2 regions of the Mesorhizobium sp. P2_H9 genome follow, and region 1 is predicted to be linked to the other one. Evidence: predicted binding sites of a transcription regulator. Region 1 holds the regulator's gene; the other holds the start of a gene.
The links. Region 1 encodes HrcA, which represses chaperone genes, less so after heat shock. Its sites were predicted from a motif close to GTTAGCACTCNCNNNNNGNGAGTGCTAAC; they were not measured.

Region 1 (7,165 bases):
GCCCAAACGACATCGCCAGCGACGAACGAAAGCCGGAGCCGAGCGCCCGCGCCACAAGTGCTGTGACGCCGGGGCCGGGAATGGCGGCGGCGATGCCGAGAGCGGCGCTGTAGGCGAGGAATCCGGTAAGGGTCATGCGACAGCTTTAGCGCAAAGCCGGGTGAGGGTGAATTCCCTCAAGGCCGGATTCGATTGCACCAGTGGGTCAGGAGCCGCCATGGGTGATGCGCCAGATGGTGCCGCTGCCGTCTTCGGTGACGATCAGCGCGCCATCCTTTGCCACCGCCACGCCGACCGGGCGGCCCCAGACCTCGTCGTCGGAGATGACGAAGCCGGTGATGAAATCCTCATACTCGCCGGTCGGCTTGCCGTCCTTGAACCGCAACCTGACCACCTTGTAGCCGGTGCGGATGCCGCGATTCCACGAGCCGTGCAGGGCGACGAAGGCATCGCCCTGATAGTCGGGCGGAAAATTCCCGCCAGTATAGAAGGCGATGTTGAGCGGCGCCGAATGGGCCTGGATCAGCACATCGGGGATGGTGGCCTTGCCGGCGAGGTCGGTGCGTTCGCCCTTGTGGCGCGGATCCTCATTGTTGCCGATATAGTACCAGGGCCAACCGTAGAAGGCACCATCCTTGACGGTGGTTGCGTATTCGAACGGCACATTGTCGCCGAGCGCGTCGCGCTCATTGACCACACACCAGAGCGCGCCGGTGGCCGGCTGCACGGTCATGCCCGAACAATTGCGCAGGCCGGTGGCGACGATGCGGCCATTCTTGCCGTCGGGATCGAAGGCCAGCACATCGGCGCGACCATCCTCGGCGCCCCAGGCCGCACCCAGCGGCATTGACTTGGCCCAGGCGTCGAGGCCGCCCTTGGGCCGCTTGCCCATGCCCTCGGCGACGTTCGAACCGGAGCCGACCGAGAGATAGAGCGTCTTGCCATCAGGCGAGAAGGCGATGTCGCGGGTCCAGTGGTGGCTCGAGGGAATGTTGGCTACGACGGTTTCCGGCTGGCCGGAAGCCTTGAGGTCGCCGTCGCGATAGGCAAAGCGAACGACGCTGTTGCTGTTGGCGACATAGACCCATTGCGGACTGTCTCCCTTGGGATAGAAGGCGATGCCATAGGGCTGGGTGAGGCCGTTGGCGAAGATCGCCTCCTCGGCGGGTTTGGCGCTGCCCTGCGTGAGACGATAGACGCGGATCTGGTTGGCCCTGCTGTCGGCGACGAAGAGGTCGCCATTGGGCGCGACGCGCACGACGCGCGGGCTGGCGATGCCTGAGGCGATCATCTCGGCCGAAAAACCCGGCGGCATCTGCGGCCTGGCGCCTTCCGGCCGGTCCGCCAGGCCGGCGCCATTGGATGCGGATTCGGTAAGGAAGGGCGCCTGCAGATCCTCAGGCAGGATCAGGCGCCGCACGCCCGGCCTGTCGTCCCTCCAGTCGCCAAAGGCGGCTTCGCCTTTCAGCAGCGGCTGATCCGCTTGGGCAAATGCCGCCATGGCGAAAAACAAGGCGGCGGAAATAGCCGTCGGACCGGCAAATCGCATCATGCTGAACTCCATGGCTTCACCTCGACACGGCGAAACGGGTGGGCTCGTCGGTCGTTCCGCATCACACGGGGTGTTGAAGGGATCGAGACTCAGTTTCCGGCGGCGTAGAAATCGTCGTCGAGGCGCTTTTCCAGCTCGACGAGATCGGCCGGCAGCGGCAGGCCCATGGCCCGCATTTCCCTCAGCTTCTCGCGCAGCTGTTCCTGCACCTCATGCTGATCCTCCGGCTGGTTGACCATCTCTTCGAGCAGCAGGCTGATCTGCGCCTTGATCTCTTCGAAAGCCATTGTTTTTCTCCTTGCGCAGCCTTGCCATGAGGCAACTTGATATTCAGGTCAGGCCGACCTCACCTGAATATCAATACACCTCAACGGAGCATGCGCGATATCAGCTGCGCCGTATAGTCGACCATTGGCACGATGCGGGCGTAGTTCAGCCGGGTTGGGCCGATGACGCCGAGCGCGCCGATGACGCGGGCGTCCTTGTCGCGATAGGGCGCGACGACCAGCGACGAACCCGACAGCGAAAACAGCTTGTTTTCCGAGCCGATGAAGATGCGCACGCCGGAGCCTTCTTCGGCGAGGTCGAGCAGCTGGATCAGCCCGTCCTGCGTCTCCATGTCCTCGAACAGATGCCGCAGCAGCTCGATCTCGGCGTGGGCGGTGACATTTTCGAGCAGGTTGGCGCGGCCGCGGACGATGAGCCGCGCCGGCAGGCCGCTGTCGGCGCCGGCCCAGACCGCTAGGCCTTTCTCGACCAGATCCTGCGACAGCGTGTCGAGCGCCGCCTTGGTCTCTTCCTTGACGCGGGCGATCTCGACCCGCGCCTCGGCCAGCGTGCGGCCGCGGATGTGGGCGTTGAGGAAGTTGGAGGCTTCATGCAACTGCGAGACGGTGACGCCGGCGGGCAGGTCGATGACACGGTTTTCGACGTCGCCGTTCTGCGACACCAGCACGGCCAGCGCCTTGGTCGGCTCGAGCTGGATGAATTCGATATGCTTGAGCGCCACTTCGTTCTTGGCGGTCAGCACCAGGCCGGCGCCGCGCGACATGCCGGACAGCATCTGGCTGGCTTCGGTCAGCATGTGTTCCAGCGTCGCGCCCGAGCCGGAGGCGCGCACCTGCGCCTCGATGGTGCGGCGCTCCTCGTCGGAGAGATCGCCCAGTTCCATGAAAGCATCGACGAAAAACCGCAGCCCGGCCTGGGTCGGCAAGCGACCGGCGGAAATGTGCGGAGCGTAGATCAGGCCGAGATGCTCGAGGTCGCTCATCACATTGCGGATGGTGGCCGGCGACAGCGACGATGGCAGGATGCGCGACAGGCTGCGCGAGCCCACAGGTTCGCCGTCCTTCAGATAGGAATCGACGATGCGCCGAAAAATATCGCGCGAGCGCATATCAAGCGACTGCAGCGCGGGCGACAGCAAACTGGGTTCGGCAACTGCCTTGGTCATTCGAGCCAAAAACCTCCGGCTAAAGGATATAGACTTCACCGGCGCCCGCGCAACCCGGTGTCTGTGTCTCAGATCACTCGGTGTCTGTGCCAGATCACCCGGCGCCTGTGTCAGGTCGCCCGGCGCCTGTGTCAGGTCGCCCGGCGCCTGTGTCAGGTCGCCCGGCGCCTGTGTCGGCCATTTTCCTTTGCGCCATGGGCCCCATGCGGTTACAAGCCGGCCACGATTCCGAAAAACATAGGAAAACAGCCTGAATGCGCCCTTCCAAACGCCAATTCGACGAAATGCGCGCCATCTCCTTCGAGCGCGGCGTCTCCAAGCACGCCGAAGGCTCGTGCCTGGTGAAGTTCGGCGACACGCATGTGCTGTGTACGGCGAGCCTTGAGGAGAAGGTGCCGGGCTGGATGCGCAACTCCGGCAAGGGCTGGGTGACGGCCGAATACGGCATGCTGCCACGCTCGACCGGCGAGCGCATGCGCCGCGAGGCGTCCGCCGGCAAGCAAGGCGGCCGCACGCTGGAAATCCAGCGTCTGATCGGCCGCTCTTTGCGCGCCGTGGTCGACCTGCAGGCGCTGGGCGAACAGCAGATCACCGTCGACTGCGATGTCATCCAGGCCGACGGCGGCACCCGCACCGCTTCGATCACCGGCGGCTGGGTGGCGCTCTACGACTGCCTGCGCTGGATGGAAGCCCGGCAGATGGCCAGCGTCGCCAAGGTGCTGAAGGATCATGTCGCGGCGATCTCCTGCGGCATCCATGACGGCCAGCCGGTCATCGACCTCGATTATGTCGAGGATTCCTCGGCCGGTACCGACGCCAATTTCGTCATGACCGGCAAGGGCGGCATCGTCGAGATCCAGGGCACGGCCGAGGGCGAGCCTTTTTCCGAGGATCAGTTCGCGGCGCTGATGGGCTTGGCCAAGAAAGGCATCCAGCGGCTGGTCAGCCTGCAGCAGATGGCTGTGGCGTAACCTTCGGCTTCACGATGACCCCCGCCGCCATCCTGGAATCAGCCCTCTACGTCACCGATCTGGCGGCGGCCGAAGCGTTCTACACCGACATCCTCGGCCTCGATCTGCTCGGCAAGGTCGACGGCAGGCACATTTTCTTCCGCTGCGGTTCCGGCGTGCTGCTGGTCTTCAATGCCGAGGCGACGAAAGTCCCGCCGGCGCCCGATGCGCGGCTGAAGGTGCCGCCGCACGGCACGGTTGGCGACGGCCACCTCTGCTTTGCGGCAAGCGCTGCCGAGATCGCCCGCTGGAAGGCGCATCTCGAGGCGAAAAAGATCGCCATCGAAAGTGAGTTCGAATGGCCGCAAGGCGGCCGCTCGATCTATATTCGCGACCCCTCGGGCAACTCGATCGAATTCGCCGAGCCAAGAATCTGGGGCCTTTGATGCATTCTCTCGATGGCAAGAAGATCGTCGTTGCCAGCCATAATGCCGGCAAATTGCGCGAATTCGCCGATCTGATGGGGCCGTTCGGCTTCGAAGCGAAATCGGCCAAGGACTATGGCCTGCCGGAGCCGGACGAGACCGGCACCACGTTTGAGGAAAACGCCTACATCAAGGCGCTGGCCGCGGCCAAGGCGACCGGCCTGCCGGCGCTGTCGGACGATTCCGGCCTGTGCGTCGATGCGCTCGACGGCGCGCCCGGCGTCTACACCGCCAATTGGGCCGAGACGCCGGATGGTTCGCGCGACTTCGGCATGGCCATGCAGCGCACCGAAGTGGCGCTGCAGGAAGTCGGCGCGGCTCTGCCGGAACAGCGCAAGGGCCGCTTCGTCGCCGTCATTTGCCTGGCCTTTCCCGACGGCGATGCCGAGTACTATCGCGGCGAGGCCGAGGGAACGCTGGTGTGGCCGCCGCGCGGCGAGCTCGGCTTCGGCTACGACCCGGTGTTTTTGCCCAATGGTTTCGACAAGACTTTTGGCGAGATGAGTGCCGAGGAAAAACACGGCTGGAAGCCCGGCCAGCCGACCGCATTGTCGCACCGCGCCCGCGCCTTCCAGAAATTCGCCCAAGCGCGACTTGGTTCGGAATGATTGGGTCCGGCATGACCATGCCCCTCGACCGCAGCCCCGGCTTCGGCGTCTACATCCATTGGCCGTTCTGTGCGGCCAAGTGCCCCTATTGCGACTTCAACAGCCATGTCCGCCACCAGCCCGTCGACCAGGAGCGTTTTGCCCGCGCCTTCGAGACCGAGCTCAAGACCATGCGCGAACGCACCGGACCGCGCGACGTCACCAGCATTTTTCTCGGCGGCGGCACGCCGTCACTGATGAAACCGGAAACGGTGGCGGCGGTGCTGGACGCGGTGGCCAAAAACTGGACGGTGCCCGATGGCATCGAGGTGACGCTGGAAGCCAATCCGTCCTCGGTCGAGGCGGAGCGCTTTCGCGGCTATCGCGCGGCCGGCGTCAACCGGGTGTCGCTCGGCGTGCAGGCGCTGAACGACAAGGATTTGCGTTTTCTCGGCCGCTTGCACAATGTCGATGAGGCGCTGCATGCGATCGGGCTGGCGCGCGAAATCTTTCCGCGGCTGTCGTTCGACCTGATCTATGCGCGGCCCGGCCAGACGCCAGAGGCTTGGGCATTGGAGCTCGAACAGGCGATCGGCCACGCCGCCGACCATCTGTCGCTCTATCAGCTGACGATCGAGGAAGGCACGCCGTTCCACGCGCTGCATGCGGCAAAGAAGTTTGCCATTCCCGACAATGACCACGCCGCCGACCTCTATGCGCTGACGCAGGAAATCACCGCGGCGCACGGGCTGCCGGCCTATGAGATCTCCAACCACGCCCGGCCAGGCGCGGAAAGCCGGCACAACCTCACCTATTGGCGCTATGGCGAATATGTCGGCGTCGGCCCCGGCGCGCATGGCCGCTTCATCGAAAACGGCCGCCGCACAGTCACGATCGCCGAGAGAATGCCGGAGACCTGGGCCAATCTGGTCGAGGCCAAGGCTCATGGCGTCACCGGTGGCGAAATCCTGACCCGTTCGGAGGAGGCCGACGAGTTCCTGTTGATGGGCTTGCGGCTCGCCGAAGGCATCGACCTGTCGCGCTACGAAGCGTTTTCCGGACGCAGCCTGTCGACGGCGCGGCTGACGGTACTGCAGGACGAAGGGCTGGTGGCGCCGATCGGCAACGCCCGGCTGCGCGCCACGGCCGCCGGCATGATCGTGCTCGACGCCGTGGTGGCGGATCTGGCGAGATAACCCCTTTGAAAAACGTGCTCTTCGTCTGCAGCCAGAACCGCTTGCGCAGCCCGACTGCCGAGCAGGTGTTTTCCAAGCGCCAGGATATCGAGGTCGCATCGGCGGGAACAAACCACGATGCCGACACGCCGCTGACGCATGAGCTGGTGGCGTGGGCCGACATCATCTTCGTCATGGAGAAGGCGCACCGCACCAAACTGCAGAAGAGATTTAGGGACAGCCTGAGCAAGGCCCGGGTGATCTGCCTCGACATCCCCGACGACTACGAATTCATGGATCTGGAGCTGATTGATCTGCTGAAGGCACGGGTGTCCAGGTATCTGGGCTAAGGCGTTCTAGAACCGCCATTCCGTGCATATGGCGCCTAGGCGTCGTGTTTGTGGCGGCGTTTGGTGCGGTCTTTTTCGGCAAGCGCCTCCCCAGGCCGGACCTGCTTGGCAGTGCCCTTGTCGCGGCGGATATGCTGGTCGGCAATAGGATGCGGCGGGACGCCTTCCCTGGTGGTTTTCGTTTCAAGACGGGTGATGAAAATATCGAAGCGATTGGGCATCGTCCGGTCAGTGCTCCGTCGTGCTGTCGGGTTCGTTGTCGGAAAGCCTGATCTCCGCTGCCGGCGCGCGCGGGACAGGCTTTTGCGACTGTCTGTTGCCTTTTTCGCTCGGCACGCTGTCCTTCGGCGCGGCAAAGCGCTTGCGGCCGGCATAGTAGGGCTCGAAAACGTCCTGGATCTTCAGGCTGTCCATCCTGTCCTCCTCCTCAGAGACTCAGGGGGTAAATTCGCCGGGCTTGGTTTCGTTCCCCACTGTGGCAAAGGCATGGCGGCCACATTACATCGCGGTCACGTTTTGCAACCGCGCCTGCTCCGTGCCAAACAGGGTAAACGCATTCGAAATATCAGGGGCACTGGTGACCGGTGATACGGCAAAACGCAGCTATGTGATC
Region 2 (7,165 bases), on a different contig from region 1:
ATGCCTGCGGTCTGGTCGGAGTTGGCGCCGGTTGCCTTGATGGTCAGCGAAGCGCGCAGCAGGGCGACGCCGCCGCCGGGAACGATGCCTTCTTCGACGGCCGCACGGGTCGCGTTGAGGGCGTCATCGACGCGGTCCTTCTTTTCCTTGACTTCGATCTCGGTCGCACCGCCGACGCGGATCACGGCAACGCCGCCGGCGAGCTTCGCCAGACGTTCCTGCAGCTTCTCCTTGTCGTAGTCCGAGGTGGTCTCCTCGATCTGCTGCTTGATCTGGGCAACGCGGCCCTGGATCTCGGCCTTCTTGCCGGCGCCGTCGACGATGGTGGTGTTCTCCTTGGAGATCGACACCTTCTTGGCACGACCGAGCATGTTGAGGCCGACGTTCTCAAGCTTGATGCCGAGGTCTTCCGAGATGACCTGGCCACCGGTGAGGATGGCGATGTCTTCCAGCATGGCCTTGCGGCGATCACCGAAGCCCGGCGCCTTGACGGCGGCGATCTTCAGGCCGCCACGCAGCTTGTTGACGACGAGCGTGGCCAGAGCCTCGCCTTCGACGTCTTCCGAGATAATGACCAGCGGCTTCGAGGTCTGCACGACAGCCTCGAGGATCGGCAGCATGGCCTGCAGGTTGGAGAGCTTCTTCTCGTGCAGGAGAATGTAAGCGTCTTCCAGATCCGCAACCATCTTGTCGGCGTTGGTGACGAAGTAGGGGCTGAGGTAGCCGCGGTCGAACTGCATGCCTTCGACGACTTCGAGTTCGGTCTCGGCGGTCTTGGCTTCCTCGACGGTGATGACGCCTTCATTGCCGACCTTCTGCATCGCTTCCGCGATCATCGAGCCGACCGAGGAGTCGCCATTGCCGGCGATGGTGCCGACCTGGGCGACCTCTTCCGAGGTCTTGATCTTCTTGGCGTTCTTGATCAGCGTCGCGACGACGTCGGCAACGGCGAGGTCGATGCCGCGCTTCAGGTCCATCGGGTTCATGCCGGCGGCAACCGCCTTGTGGCCTTCCTGGACGATCGACTGCGCCAGAACGGTCGCGGTCGTGGTGCCGTCGCCGGCGATGTCGTTGGTCTTCGAAGCAACTTCGCGGACCATCTGCGCGCCCATGTTTTCGAACTTGTCTTCAAGCTCGATTTCCTTGGCGACGGTGACGCCGTCCTTGGTGATGCGCGGGGCGCCGAACGACTTGTCGATGACGACGTTGCGGCCCTTGGGGCCGAGCGTGACCTTCACTGCGTCGGCGAGGATGTTGACGCCGCGCAGCATGCGCTCGCGGGCGTCGCGGGAGAATTTTACGTCTTTGGCAGCCATGTTTTAGCTCCTGGCAGGGACTTGGGATCAAGCCCGAAATTCAGTTGACGGTGAGGCCGATAATCAGCCGATGATGCCCATGATGTCGGATTCCTTCATGATCAGAAGGTCTTCGCCATTGAGCTTGACTTCGGTGCCCGACCACTTGCCGAACAGGATGCGGTCGCCAGCCTTGACGTCCAGCGGGACCAGCTTGCCGGCTTCGTCGCGGGCGCCGGAACCAACGGCGATGATCTCGCCTTCCTGCGGCTTTTCCTTCGCCGTATCCGGGATGATGATCCCGCCGGCGGTCTTGGATTCGGATTCGACCCGGCGAACGACCACGCGGTCATGAAGCGGGCGGAACTTCGACTTTGCCATTTTTTCTTCCTCGAATGAGAACGGTGAGAACAGTTCCTCCATCCGGCGGCGCCGGACGTATGAGTTAGCACTCACCAAAGGCGAGTGCTAACGTGGCGGTGAAATAGGCGCGCGGCCAGTCGGAGTCAAGGCGCGTAGCGGCACGATGAGGAGCGAAATTTTGTTTTGCGCGATTGGCTGTCGCTGGGACGCGCCACTCGCCATTGGCTTTGCCACGAAATATGCCCACTGCGCCGGCCAGCAACGGCGGAACAGCGGGCGCAGGACACGCGGGGATAATTGAAGGTGTTCCGATGGCTAGATGTTCATCCCACCCGACACTTCCAAACGCTGGGCGTTGACCCAGCGGTTGTCCTCCGACAGCAGCGAGGCGATCATTGGCCCGATGTCGTCGGGCACTCCGGCACGGCCGAGTGCGGTCATCCCGGCCACGACGCGATTGACGTCGGCGTCGTCGCGCACATGGCCTCCGTTGAAGTCGGTCGCGATCGCGCCGGGTGCTACCGTGTTGGCGGTGATCCGGCGCATACCGAGTTCCTTGGCTAGGTAGCGTGTGAACACCTCGATGCCGCCCTTCATCATCGCATAGGCGGACGAACCCGGCACCGAGAAGCGTGCCAGCCCGCTCGATATATTGATGATGCGGCCGCCATCCTTGATCAGCGGCAGCAGCGCCTGGGTGAGAAAGAAGACGCCCTTGAGATGGATGTTGACCAGCGTGTCGAACTCATCCTCGGCCGTCTCGGCGATGGTCTTGCGCAGGCCTGTGCCGGCATTGTTGACCAGGAAATCGAATTGGTCGCGCTGCCAGGTCTCACTCAATGTGCGCTTCAGCTCCTCGACGAAGGCTGGGAAGGTTGCGACAGCGCCTGTATCCAGCGCCAGCGCCACGGCGCGGCCGCCCGCCGCCTCGATCTCTGCCACCACCGCCTGCGCCTCATCGGCGCGGGAACGGTAGGTGACCACCACATCGACGCCCTTGCGGGCAAGGTGGAGCGCGGTGTTGCGTCCCAATCCACGGCTCCCGCCAGTGATCAGGGCTATCTGTCGGTTCTGTGTGGTCATGGTCAATCTCCATCGGTTGCGATGGCAGTGATGTATTCTTCTTGATTGCCGATATAATCGGACCGATATTGCCTTCTCTATTCAAATTATGCGAACAATCGACATGGACAAGCTGGACAGCATGCGCCTCTTCACCCGCGTCGTGGAACGGCGCAGCTTCACGGCTGCCGCCGCCGATCTCGGATTGCCGCGCTCCAGCGCGACCTCGGCGATCAAGCAGCTGGAGGAGCGGCTGGGCGTGCAGCTCTTGCGGCGCACCACCCGCCATGTCACCCCGACGCCCGACGGCGAGGCCTATTATCAGCGCTGCGCCGGCATCCTGGCCGATGTCGAGGAAGCCGAAGGCGGCTTCGGGGCGAACGAGGCCAGCGGGCGTTTGCGCATTGACGTCAACGGCCACATGGCCCGCACGTTCATCCTGCCGGAACTGCCAGCCTTGCTTGCCCGCCACCCCGGCCTGACCGTGCATATCGGCGAGGGGGATCGCCTGGTCGATCTGGTGCGCGAAGGCGTCGACTGTGTCATCCGTGCCGGTGTGCTTCCCGACAGCGACATGATCATGCGCCGGCTGGGCACCGCGCGCGAGATTACGGTCGCCAGCCCGGCCTACCTCGAGCGCCACGGCGTGCCGCGCTCTCTCGATGATCTTGCCGGGCATAGGATGATCGGCTTCGTCTCGTCGCGCACCGGACAGGTGATGCCGCTGGAATTCAAGGTTGATGGCGAGGTCCGCGAAATCGTCCTGCCGTCGCTGGTCACCGTGGCCAATTCCGACACCAGCGCCACTTTGGTGCGGCTCGGCTTCGGCCTCTACCAGGCGCCGTGGCTTCGTTTCGCCGAGGATCTTGCGACCGGCAGGCTGATCGAGGTGCTGGGCGACTACCCGCCGTCCGCGACACCGATCTCGGTTCTTTATCCGCGCAGCCGCCAGCTTTCGCCAAGGGTCAGGGTGTTTGTCGACTGGCTGGTCGAGATCTTGGCGCCGAAGCTCGACCCGTAATCAGAGAAACAGCCGCAACTGGGTGTGGATGATCGACCGGTAGTCGTCGAGGGTCCGGCGGCCTTCCATTTCGTCTTGGGTGAGTGCCAGACGCACGACGCCGCCGGCAAGCTGAAAGATCAGGAAAACCACGCGGGCGAACTGTTCGCGCTTCTCCGGCTGCAGGAGAGGGCTCACCTTGTCGCAGAACAGCTTCGCCTGCTGCCGGGTCTCGGCGATGTCGAGATGTTGCAGCGCCTTGTCGGCCTGGATTGCATTCTGCAGATCCTGGATAGCGGGGTCTTCGGCAACGCGCCGATAGTAGTCTTCGAGCAGACGGTCCGCTGCTGCTGTCACATCGTCCAGTCCGTCAATCTCGGCGATGATCGCGCCGAAGCGTGCGCGGCTTTCCTCGGAGAACCGCTCATAGAGCATCGCCAGGATCGCCGACTTGTTGGGGAAGTAATGATAGACGGTGGCGATCGGCCCGCCCGCCAGCATGCCGACTTCCTTCATGGTGACGGCATCGATGCCCTTTTCGCCGATCAGCCGCATGGTCGTTGCCAGGATGGCGTCGATGCGGTCGCGGCTGCGCTCCTGCTTCGGCACGCGCCTCGGCTCGGTCATCGTCCGGCTTGCTTCTTTCATGCGCCAGATCTCCCGCGGCAGTCCTAATTTCATGCTTGACAAAAAATATGATCAAGTATCAGTTTTGAGAAATGCTGACAGATTGTCAGATTTTTTGAAGCACGGCAAGGACGCTGGGGAGGGACCTGTGACGTTAGCAAAGGCAGAGCACAATGCCGATTGGCTGGTCGGCAACCCGACCGGCGGCCAGCTTGCCTCGGCGCTGTGGATCGGTTCGGTCGGCCTGCTCATCCTCGGGCTGCAGCCGGTTCTGCTCGGCGCGCTCTACACCGAGGGACATGTCAGCGGCGACGAACTGGCTTTGGTCGCCACGGCCGAGATGATCGCCATCGCCATTGGTTCGGCTGTGGTGGCGATGTTGCTCTCGGCGCACAATATGCGCTGGAAAAGTGCAGCGCTTTTGATCCTGCTGGCGCTGGCGAATTTGTGGACGGCCTATGCGGTCAGCGCCGGTCTGCTGATATCAGTGCGCGCCGTCGCCGGGCTGGCCGAGGGTGGGCTGGTGGCGGTCGCCACCGAACTGATCGCCCGTTCGCGTCGGGCCGAGCGCATCGGCGGCTATTTCGTCACCATGCAGACCCTGGCGCAATGCGCGCTTGCTCTCTTGCTGGCGGTCTATGTCATCCCGGCCGCCGGGTCGGTCGGTGGCTTCATCGTCCTTGCCGTCGTCTGCGTCGCCTCGCTGGCGGTCGCCTTCATTGTGCCTGATGACTATGCCGAGCTGCCCAAGGACGAGAATCTGGCCAATGTGCTGACCGTCCCTTCGCTCACGGCGCTGTTGTCAGTCTTCTGCTACTTCATGTTCTTCGGCGCGGTCTGGGCCTTTCTGGAACCGCTTGGCGCGCAATACGGCATTGACGGCCGCACCGTTGGCCTGATCGTCTCGGCCAGCCTCGCGGTGCAGGTTCTGGGCGCGATGACGGCGACTGCCTTCGAGGCGCGCATCGACTACCGCCTTGCCATCGTGGCGATCGGCGTGATCGCTTTTGCCAGCTCCGTGGTGCTCGCCAGCGGCCCGGGCCTGACGACATTCTGGGCCGCGGCCCTGGTCATGGGCTTCATCCTTTTGTTCATCGTGCCCTATCAGATCCGGTTGGCGATCATCGCCGACGAGACGCGTACCGCCGTGCTGTTGGTGCCGGCCGCCCAGCTCTTCGGTCTGGCAATCGGGCCGATCGCGGCGTCGCTGCTGATCGACGGCAAGGACTTTCGGCCGGTGCCGGAATTCGCCGCCGCCAGCGCCGCCGCGAGCGTCGTGTTGCTTGGCCTGTTCGTCCTCGTGGTGCGGCGTCGCCGCGCAATCGCCTAGGAGGCGGAATGTCGAACAGCTGGAGCAACTGGTCCGGTTTTGTCCGCGCTGAACCAAAACTGATCGCCAGTCCCGCCGACGCCGGTGATCTCGGCAATCTCGTGCGCACCGCACCCGGCCCGGTACGGGTCGTCGGCGCCGGCCACTCGTTCACGCCGCTGGTGGCCTCGCAAGGCACGATCCTGTCGCTGGAGAAGCTCGAAGGGCTGGTGTCGCACGACGCCCAGCTAAATCAGGCGCGGGTGAGGGCAGGGACACGGCTCGGCTCGCTGATGAACCTCCTGCAAGGCATCGGCCAGGGGCTGCCCAATATGGGCGACATCGACCGGCAAGCCATCGGCGGCGCGCTCGGCACCGCCACCCACGGCTCAGGCCCAACGCTCGGCGCCTATCACACGCAACTGGAGACGGTGCAGATCGTCGATGGGCTCGGCAAGGTCCGCGACTTCACCAGGGCTAGCGATCAGGAGACGATCCACGCCATTGGCGTCGCGCTCGGCGCCTTCGGGGTGCTGACCGAGGTGACGCTGAACAACATTGCGACCTACCGGCTGCGCCGCCGCAAATGGGTGTTGCCGATCGCCGACATGCTGCGCGATTTCGAGACGATGATGGCCGCACATCGTTCGGCCGAGTTCTACTACATTCCGTTTTCCGGTTATGCCCAGTTCATTGCCAGCGATCTCAGCGATGCAGCACCGACACAGCGGCCCCCGGAGGAGGACGAGGCCGGCTTGAGGACGCTGCGCCGCTTGCGCACGGCGCTGGCTTGGCTGCCGTCGCTGCGCCGCAAACTGATCCTGGGCGCCATCGCCAAGCTTCCGGCCGAGGACTATGTGCAGGATTGGCTCAACGTCTATGCCAGCGACCGGCAGACGAAATTCAACGAGATGGAATATCACGTGCCGTTCGAGGAAGGCCCGAAGGCGCTGGCCGAGATCATCGAACTGACCGAGAAGCGCTTTCCCAAGGTGTATTTCCCGATGGAGGTGCGCACAGTGGCGCCCGACGATTTCTGGCTCTCGCCATTCTATAACAGGCCGACCTGTTCGATCGCCATCCACCATGACGCGGCGAGCGATCCGCTGCCTTTCATGCGGGCGGCCGAGCCGATCTTCTTGAAATATGGCGGCAGGCCGCACTGGGGCAAGATGCACAGCCTGAAAGCGGCGGCGCTGAAAAAACTCTATCCGCGCTGGGACGAGGCCATGGCGGTGCGCCGCGACATCGATCCCCAAAACCGTTTTGTTTCGCCCTATATGGCCGGCCTGTTCGGCATCGAACTATGAGTGCCTATTTCGCCACGCTGTCGGAGGCACTGAAGGAAGCCGGCATCTTCCAGCCATGCCTGCTGCTCGACCTCGACCGGCTGGACAACAACATTGCGCTGGTCCGGGAAAGGCTGGCGCCAGGACTTGCCGTGCGGCTGGTCGACAAGTCGCTGGCTTGCCTGCCGCTGCTTTCGCATATCGGCAAGGCGCTCGGCAC

Region 2: the regulator HrcA is predicted to act here: its motif matches at 1,740-1,768, upstream of groES (co-chaperone GroES).

Annotation. Positions count from the first base shown of each region.
Region 1 is NZ_JBFUFX010000021.1:40,328-47,492, reverse strand. Features, by position in the region: gene AC1DXN_RS29320 (LysE family translocator) at 1-136, opposite strand, end outside; gene AC1DXN_RS29315 (PQQ-dependent sugar dehydrogenase) at 206-1,552, opposite strand; gene AC1DXN_RS29310 (hypothetical protein) at 1,642-1,839, opposite strand; gene hrcA (heat-inducible transcriptional repressor HrcA) at 1,920-3,005, opposite strand; gene rph (ribonuclease PH) at 3,260-3,976, shown strand; gene AC1DXN_RS29295 (VOC family protein) at 3,991-4,401, shown strand; gene rdgB (RdgB/HAM1 family non-canonical purine NTP pyrophosphatase) at 4,401-5,048, shown strand; gene hemW (radical SAM family heme chaperone HemW) at 5,060-6,223, shown strand; gene AC1DXN_RS29280 (low molecular weight protein tyrosine phosphatase family protein) at 6,229-6,552, shown strand; gene AC1DXN_RS29275 (hypothetical protein) at 6,588-6,773, opposite strand; gene AC1DXN_RS29270 (hypothetical protein) at 6,781-6,966, opposite strand; gene rsmI (16S rRNA (cytidine(1402)-2'-O)-methyltransferase) at 7,130-7,165, shown strand, end outside.
Region 2 is NZ_JBFUFX010000005.1:192,387-199,551, reverse strand. Features, by position in the region: gene groL (chaperonin GroEL) at 1-1,316, opposite strand, end outside; gene groES (co-chaperone GroES) at 1,380-1,676, opposite strand; gene AC1DXN_RS11125 (SDR family NAD(P)-dependent oxidoreductase) at 1,974-2,741, opposite strand; gene AC1DXN_RS11120 (LysR family transcriptional regulator) at 2,845-3,741, shown strand; gene AC1DXN_RS11115 (TetR/AcrR family transcriptional regulator) at 3,742-4,368, opposite strand; gene AC1DXN_RS11110 (MFS transporter) at 4,496-5,677, shown strand; gene AC1DXN_RS11105 (D-arabinono-1,4-lactone oxidase) at 5,686-6,966, shown strand; gene AC1DXN_RS11100 (alanine racemase) at 6,963-7,165, shown strand, end outside.